Regions from separate parts of the Kineococcus sp. R86509 genome, predicted to be linked through region 1. Evidence: riboswitches for the same ligand, from Rfam matches in the RefSeq annotation. Region 1 holds a riboswitch; the other holds the start of a gene.
What was found. A riboswitch is a leader RNA that binds a small molecule or an ion and turns the genes downstream of it on or off. The one in region 1 is predicted to bind cyclic di-AMP.

Region 1 (4,204 bases):
CCTGTTCCAGGAGGTGTCCCGGTGAACGCCCAGTGGTGGATCATCGCCCAGCGCGAGATGACGGAGAAGTTGCGGGACAAGGGTTTCATCTTCTCGACCGTCCTGCTCTTCGTCCTCGTCGCCGCGGCCTCCGTCCTGCCCGGGGTGATCTCCGGAGGTGGCGACGACTACGACGTCGCGGTCACCGCGCAGGCGCAGCCGTTGGTGGTCGCCCGACCCGGCGAGGACCCGGACACCCGGATCGAGCTGAAGGAGGTCGCCGACGACGCGGCCGCCGAGGCCGCCGTCCGGGCCGGGGACGTCGACGCCGCCGTGGTGGTCGGGGACACCAGCGCCGTCATCCTGGGTGACCGCAACGTCTCGGACACCCTGGCCGGCGTCCTCCGCACCCGGATCGGTTCCGCTCAGACCGTGCTGGGTTTCCAGGCGCTGGGGGTGGACCAGACCGAGGTCCAGCGCGTCCTGTCGTTGCCGCCGCCGTCGACGCGACTGCTCGACCCCGACGCGGTGGACCCGTTGCTCGTCTACCTTCTCGGCCTCGCGTTCGCAGTGCTGTTCTTCCAGATCGTCGTCCTCTTCGGCTACTCGATCGCGCAGAGCGTGGTGCAGGAGAAGCAGACCCGCGTCATCGAACTGCTCGTGACGACCGTCCCGGTGCGGCAGTTGCTCATCGGCAAGATCCTCGGCAACGGGATCCTGGCCTTCGGTCAGATCCTGCTGCTCGTCGTCGCCGGGGTGGCGGCCCTGCGCATCGCCCAGCCGGAACTGCTGGACAGCATCCCGGGCATCCCCAGCGCCGCCGCGTGGTTCCTCGTCTTCTTCGTCCTCGGCTTCGCGATGCTCTCCTGCCTGTGGGCCGCGGCGGGCGCGATGGCGAGCCGGCTCGAGGACCTGCAGTCGACGGCGACCCCGGTGCAGATGTTCGTCATGCTGCCGTTCTTCGCCAGCTTCCTCGCCAACGAACCCGGCCCGCTGCAGACCGCGTTGAGCTACATCCCGTTGTCCTCGCCGATGGTCATGCCCAAGCGCGTGGTCCAGGGGGACGTCGCCCTGTGGGAACCGTTGCTCTCGCTGCTGATCATCGCGGCCACCGCCGTGCTCTTCGTCACCGTCGCGCGCCGTCTCTACGAGAACAGCCTGCTGCAGACCGGCCGCTCGCTGGGTTTCCGGTCCGCGTGGAAGAAGGCCGTCTGAGCCTTGCGATGATGGTCCGGTGAGTGACGAGGTCCAGGAGCAGCGGGTCGTCGGCGTGGGGCCCTGGGAGGGGACCTGGCCCGACGACCCGCGCTTCGACCCCGAGCTGCTGCTCGAGGGTGACCGGCGCAACGTGGGTGACGAGTACCGGTACTGGTCCAACGCCGCGATCGTCGCCGACCTCGACACCCGCCGGAACCCGCTGCACGTGGCGGTCGAGAACTGGCAGCACGACGCGAACATCGGTTCCGTCGTGCGGACCGCGAACGCCGTGAACGCGGCCGGTGCGCACGTCGTGGGCCACCGGCGGTGGAACCGGCGCGGCGCGATGGTCACCGACCGGTACCTGTCGGTGCACCACCACGCCGACGTGGAGGCCCTCGTCGCTTGGGCCGCCGAACGGGGGCTCCCGATCGTCGGCATCGACAACGTCGAGGGATCGGTACCGCTGGAGACCTACGACCTCCCGCGCGAGTGCGTGATGCTCTTCGGGCAGGAAGGTCCGGGACTGAGCGACGAGGCGGTCGCGCACTGCGTCGACGTGCTGGCCATCGCGCAGTTCGGCTCGACCCGCTCGATCAACGTGGGGGCGGCGGCGGCCGTCGCGATGCACGCCTGGGTGCGCCGGCACGTCTTCGACCAGCGTCCCTGACGCTGGTCGGACCACCGTCCGCGATCGTGCCGGGGATCCCTGCACGATCGCGGACGGGAGGGGTCAGGGGAGGACGAGGACCTGGCCGACGGCGATGTGCGCCGGGTTGTCACCGATGAGGCCGCGGTTGGCGTTCCACACCGCGACGTACCCGCCGGCGACACCGTTGTTCACGGCGATCCGGTAGAGGGTGTCGCCGGGGGCGACGGTGTAGGTGCGGGCGGCGGGCGCCGGAGCGGCCTCGACAACGGCGACCGGCGCGGGGGCCGGAGCAGGCGCGGGGGCCGGAGCGGGAGCGGGGGCGGGCGCCGGGTGGAGCAGCGCGGCCTCCTGGCCGACGGGGTCGGCCGAGCCGTGCAGGCCGAGACGGCGCGAGCAGGACGGCCAGGCGTTCCAGCCCTGGGCCGCGAGCACGCGCTCGGCGACGACGATCTGCTGCTCACGGGAGGCCTGGTCGGCGCGGCCCGCGTACTGCCCACCGCCGAAGCTGGTCCAGGTGCGCGGGTTGAACTGCAGCCCGCCGTAGTAGCCGTTGCCGGTGTTGATGTGCCAGTTGCCGCTGGACTCGCAGTGGGCGAGCGCGTCCCACTCCTGCACGGGAGCGGCCGAGGCGCTGGAGACGGGGCCCAGCAGAGCGGCACCGGCAGCGCCGGCGGCGAAGGTGGCCAGCAGGCCACGGCGGACGAGACGGGACGGGGCGCGACGGATCGCAGACATGGTTGGCCTCCAACGCCTGCGAGGTCAGCTGTCGGGTTCGGGTCGAAGGTGTGACCCGGCCGCGCGGACGCGGCTTCACCCCGAGGACTCCGCAGCGGACTGCGGTGGTCCGAGGAACCTTGGGTCCCCCGCTCCTGCCCACGGGTTCTGCATCCGGCGCGGTGGGCAGGACTCGGCGTCTCCGCGACGTGTCCCCGAACGGGCTCAGGGACGGGCCGACCGTAACAAGCGCGAGGCCCGGCGTACACCGTGCCGTGTCCGCACCGTCACGTGAACGTGCACGAAACCCCTGATCAGGCTGGTGAGTGACGTCCGCGTGTGGCGCAGATCACGCCCTGGAGCGCTCGGATCAGCTGTTCGCGAGCAGTTTCGCGACGGCTTCCTCGATCCGGGGGGTGAAGTCCCCGGCCCGTTCACCCTCGCGTCCGTGCAGCGGCTCACCGAAGGTCACGTGGATCGGCGGACGCCCCTTCACCGGCCAGTTCCGCTTCGGCGGCATCGCGTCGTAGGTCCCGCGCAGGGCGATCGGGACGACCGGCACCCCGGCCTCCAGGGCCAGGTACGCCGCGCCCTTCTTGAACGGGCGCATCTCACCGGTGTAGCTGCGCCCACCCTCGGGGAACATCACCAGGCTCCAGCCGTCGGCGAGCAGCTGCGAGGACGCGCTCGCCCCCGCCGTCCCGCGGCGTTCCAGCGGGAAGGTGCCGATGACCAGGCCCGACGGGGCTGCGCGCCACCACACGTCGAAGAAGTAGTCCGCGGCCGCGGCGATCGCGATCCGGCGGCGACGGCGCGGTCCGAGGGCCTCCAGCAGCACCGGGGCGTCCAGGTGCGAGGAGTGGTTGGCGACCAGCACGGCCGCGCCACCGAGGCGGTCCAGCACCTCGGCGTTGTGCACGTGGACCGTCACCTGCGAGCGGAGGACGGGGGTCATCAGGACCCGCTGCAGCCCGGAGCGCACCGCCGTGGCCGGAGCCGAGCGCACCCAGTCGTTGCGGTGGACCGCCCGACCGGCCTTGTCCTCGGGAGCAGACCCGGAGTGCTTGCGCAGCAACGGCAGCGCACGCACGATCCGCGTCGGTCGGGGGATCCCCATCAGCCTCGCCATCCTTCGGTCCTCGACACCGGCGGTCCGCATCGACTGCTCGACGGTGTGGAGTGCACGGTTCGCATCCTGCCACGTCGACCCCCCGGGGAGCCGTCCGGCACGGCTCAGTCGGTGCCCGCGAGCACCTGCTGCGGCACCCGCAGCCGCCGCGCGGGCGAACTCGCCGCCCAGTCCGCCACCGGCCAGCGCGAGGCGCGGGCCACCCGGAACAGCGGGACGTCGGGCGAGACGGCCGTCGGGTTGCCCACCGACTTCAGCAGCGGCACGTCGACGTGGGAGTCGGCGTAGGCGTAGCTGGCGGACAGGTCCGCCCCCTCGACCTCGGCGTAGCGGCGCAGCCAGGCGGCCCGCGCCTCCCCGACCAGGGGTGGGGACTTCAGGAAGCCGCTGGCCCGGCGGCGCCCGCCGAGGTCGAGCTCCTCGTCCAGGTCGGTGCAGACGACCTCGTCGAAGAGGGCCGACAACGGCCGCGTCACCTGGCGCACGTCGCCGGTCATGAGGATGGTCCGGTGCCCGGCGTCGCGGTGACCCTG
Region 2 (4,204 bases), 2.1 Mb from region 1:
TCCCGTGCCCCGGAGCGCCAGTCGACGTGCAGGTCCTTGACGAGGAAGCTCGCGACGATCATCCGGACCCGGTTGTGGACCCACCCGACGGAGCGCAGCTGGCGCATCCCGGCGTCGACGATGGGGAACCCCGTGCGCCCCTCGGCCCAGGCCGTGAACGACTCGCCCACGGGTTCGTAGTTCATGGCCGCCAGTTGTGGGCGGTAGTACTCCCGGGCGGACTCCGGGCGGTTCCAGAGCACGTCGGCGTAGAACTCCCGCCAGCACAGTTCGGTCCGGTAGGTCTCCGCCCCCACCGACCGCTTCGCACGCAACGCGGCCAGCAGGGTCCGGGGATGCAGCTCGCCCCACTTCAGGGCGTGCGAGAGCTGGGAGGTGCCGTCGTGGTCGGGGCGGTTCCGCTCGCCGTCGTAGTCGGCCAGGGCGCCGTCGAGGAAGTCGTGCCAGCGCGCGAAGGCGGCGTCCTCGCCGGCCTCGGGGAGTTCGAGGTCGCCCAGGTCCGGTTCGCCCGGCCAGTGCGAGCCGTCGACCCCCGCACCGTCGTGCACCCAGTCGACGTCACCGGGATCGGCGGCGGGCGCGGGCCAGCCGTGCTCGTTCCAGGCGCGTGAGAACGGGGTGAAGACCTGGAACGGCTTGCCGGAGCCGTTGAGGATGGTCCCGGGCCCGATGGCGTAGGGCGTCCCGGTGCGGACCAGTTCACGGTCGTGACCCGCCAGCGCCGTCGCGACCGCGTCGTCGCGCCGACGGCCGTAGGGGCCGGCGTCGGCGCTGACGTGCACCCGGCGGGCCCCGACCCGCGCGGCGACGTCGTCCACGACCTGCGCCGGGTCGCCCGCTTCGACCACGAGGTTGCCGCCCAGGGACGCGTCGAGCGCCCGCAGCGAGCGGAGCAGGTAGGCGCGGCGGACGTCCCCGGAGGGCTTCCAGAGCGCGGGGTCGATGACGAAGAGCGGGAGCACCGACCCTTCCGCCGCCGCGGCGAGCAACGCCGGGTGGTCGCTGAGTCGGAGGTCCCGACGGAACCAGAGCACGCTGGTCCTCGGGTCACGGTCCTGTTCGCGGGCGGCCACGCCGGGACGCTATCCGCGCGTCCGCCGCCCCGCCCGGTGGAGGCCCGGTGGAGGTGGGGCCCCGACCCGTCGGACGCTCTGCGCGGACACGCCCCGAACGCCCCGGGGTCAAGGGTGCGACCACCGGTCGCGATGAACGATGATGGGCACCGTGAGCGATCTCATCGACACCACCGAGATGTACCTCAAGACGGTCTTCGAACTGGAAGAGGAAGGCATCGTGCCGATGCGCGCTCGCATCGCCGAGCGGTTGCACCACTCCGGCCCGACGGTCTCCCAGACCGTGGCGCGGATGGAGCGCGACGGGTTGCTGCACGTGGGCACCGACCGGCGGCTGGAGCTGACCGACGCCGGCAAGCAGAAGGCGATGCGGGTCATGCGCAAGCACCGCCTCACCGAGCGCCTGCTGACCGACGTCATCGGACTGGAGTGGAGCCTCGTCCACGAGGAGGCCTGCCGCTGGGAGCACGTCGTCTCCGAGGAGGTCGAGAAGCGCCTCGTGGCGATCCTGGACCACCCGCACTCCTCGCCCTACGGCAATCCGATCCCCGGTCTGGACGAGCTGGGGGAGGAGTGCTCGACCGAGGACTTCCGCTCCGGTGTGCAGTCGCTGAGCAGCCCCGAGCTCGAGGGGCGCTCCGTCGTCGTGCGGCGCCTCGGCGAACCGCTGCAGACCGACGTCCCGCTGCTGGCCCGCTTCCACGCCGCCGGCCTGGTCCCCGGGGTCGAGGTCGTCGCGAAGTCGTCGGCCTCCGGCGTCGAGGTCGCGGTGGGCGAGGGTGTGGTGGACCTCACGTCGGCCGAGGCGTCGCACATCTTCGTCGCCCTCAGCTGACCCCGCCCGACCCGGGAACCCCTCGACGACGCGGGGTTCCGGGCCCGGGAACAGCCCGGACAGCCGCCTGCCGGCCCTCCCACGGGTGATCTGCGACGGAGGGTGAAGGCCGAGGTCACCCGTTCGGCCCTCGGCGTCGTCCACTTCCCGTTCTAAGTCGTCACTCTCTGTAGATCAAGCCCGACTCGTCGTCACGTCCCCGGCACCAGTTCGTCACCGGGTCGTGACATTCGACCCAGGATCGGGTTATGGTCCATCCGCATCCTCGACAGCGCACGCGGATGCCCTCACGTGGACGCCGAGCCCTGCCACCACGCCGAGGTCCCCCGAGACATTTCATGGCAGGGGTGGGGGAACCACGTTTCCCGGGCGGAGCACGACCACCTGGTCGCGCCGAGTCCTTGGGGTGAAGCCGGTGCGAACCGGCCGGGGGATACTCCCTCCCGAACCCGACAGCTCACCTCGCAGGCGTCGGAGAGGCCACCACCTTGACGACTCGCGTCCAGGCGCGCCATCGCGCCGCCGTTCGTGCCCGTACCCCCCTGACCGACCTGTCCGACAGCGTCGCCCGCACCGCCGGCGGCGCCGTCCGCACCGGTGCGGTCGCCGCCGCCGCCGGTGGTCTGCTCGTCTCCGTCGCTCTCCCCGCGAGCGCCTTGACCAGTGCAGCCCCGGCCGCCGTCGGCTCGAGCGTCGCCTCGGTGGCGACCGCCGTTCCCGCCGCCTTCGGCACCACTGCCGCCGGCGTCGTGTCGGCACCCGCCACGGTGAGCACCCTGTCGAGCACCGCGACGTTCTCCGCTGCCCCGGCCGCTGCGCCCGTCGTCGTCGCCGCCCCGGTCCTCACCCGGGCCACCCGTACCGCGGACGCCGTCCCGGTCGTGGCCTCCAGCGTCGCGGAGAACGCGATCGTCGCCGAGCCCGCGCCGGTCGTGGCGGCTCCGGTGGCCGCACCGGCTCCCGCGCCCGCCCCGGTCCAGGCCTCGATGGGTGCGCGCATCCTCGACGTGGCCGACGACTACGCCGGTGTCCCCTACGTCTACGGCGGCACCACCCCCGCCGGCTTCGACTGCTCGGGCTACACCAGCTACGTCTACCGCCAGGTCGGCGTCGAGATCCCCCGGACCGCCGCCGCCCAGAAGTCGGCCGCGGCCACGATCTCCCGCGGCGACGCCGTCCCCGGCGACCTCGTCTTCTTCAGCAACGGCTCCGGCCGTGCCTTCCACGTGGGCATCTACGCGGGCGGCGGGATGATGTGGGACGCGCCGCGGACCGGCAAGCCCGTCCAGCTCCGCGCGATCTGGAGCGACGCCGTCACCTTCGGTCGCCTCGCCGCCACCGTCTGATCGAGGCACGTCACCGATCGGCGAGTGATCGTCGCTCGGGTCCGCAGGAACGGCGCTCGTCGCGCCCACCGGAGGAGGCTCCCGCCTCCGACGGTGGTGCGGCGGGCGCCGTTCTCGCGTTCGCGGGCGGACCCGGGTCACCTCCCCGGTTCCGGCACGCCCGGTGGGATTCACGGGAAAGTTGCTGACTCCACCACCCCTCGCGACGTAGGGTGCCGTCAACGACGACGGCACCCACGGAGGTCCGATGACCAGGCGTCACGGCGGCACAGCCACCGTGGTGCCCCACGCCCTCCAGCAGCACGCGGAGCACCACCACCACGTGCACCACCACCATGTGCACGTCGTCGCTCTCAGAGGCGCCCTCCCCACCGGGGACGGCGCCTCTCGTCGTCTCAGGAGGTGGATGTGCGCACGCTCGTGCTGAACGCCGGCTTCGAACCGCTCGCGGTGGTGTCCTTCCGCAGGGCACTCGTCCTCGTGCTCGCCGGGAAGGCGTCGGTGGTCCTCGCCGACGCCGACCCCGTCGTCGGCGCGACGATGAGCCTCGAACGGCCCTCCGTCATCCTGCTCACGCGCTACGTCCGCGTCCCGCGCGGCCAGGTCGTCCCGGTCAGCCGGCGTGGCGTCCTGCGCCGCGACCACCAGCGCTGCGCCTACTGCCGCGGCCACGCGAGCACCGTCGACCACGTCCTGCCGCGCAGCCGTCGCGGCCCGGACAGCTGGGAGAACCTCGTCGCCTGCTGCGTGCGCTGCAACAACGCCAAGGGCGACCGCACCCCCGAGGAGATGGGCTGGAGCATGCCGTTCCGACCCGCCGCCCCCCGGGGCGCGTCCTGGGCCGTGCGGGGGGCCGAGACCCCCGACCCCCGCTGGGACGAGTTCCTCGCCACCGCCGCCTGACCCCGGCCCCGCCGGCGGGACGACGGACGGCGTCCGGGGTTCCGCCG

Region 2: linked by a shared signal. The riboswitch ahead of SJY07_RS05255 (C40 family peptidase) and the one ahead of SJY07_RS15975 (transglycosylase family protein) in region 1 are both predicted to bind cyclic di-AMP.

What each region holds. Positions count from the first base shown of each region.
Region 1 is NZ_JAXHCE010000001.1:3,268,851-3,273,054, forward strand. Features, by position in the region: gene SJY07_RS15960 (ATP-binding cassette domain-containing protein) at 1-25, shown strand, start outside; gene SJY07_RS15965 (ABC transporter permease) at 22-1,194, shown strand; gene SJY07_RS15970 (TrmH family RNA methyltransferase) at 1,214-1,846, shown strand; gene SJY07_RS15975 (transglycosylase family protein) at 1,910-2,563, opposite strand; cyclic di-AMP (ydaO/yuaA leader) riboswitch at 2,562-2,732, opposite strand; gene SJY07_RS15980 (lysophospholipid acyltransferase family protein) at 2,913-3,671, opposite strand; gene SJY07_RS15985 (SDR family oxidoreductase) at 3,776-4,204, opposite strand, start outside.
Region 2 is NZ_JAXHCE010000001.1:1,119,929-1,124,132, reverse strand. Features, by position in the region: gene SJY07_RS05265 (cryptochrome/photolyase family protein) at 1-1,073, opposite strand, end outside; gene SJY07_RS05260 (metal-dependent transcriptional regulator) at 1,225-1,908, shown strand; cyclic di-AMP (ydaO/yuaA leader) riboswitch at 2,213-2,394, shown strand; gene SJY07_RS05255 (C40 family peptidase) at 2,397-3,254, shown strand; gene SJY07_RS05250 (HNH endonuclease) at 3,663-4,157, shown strand.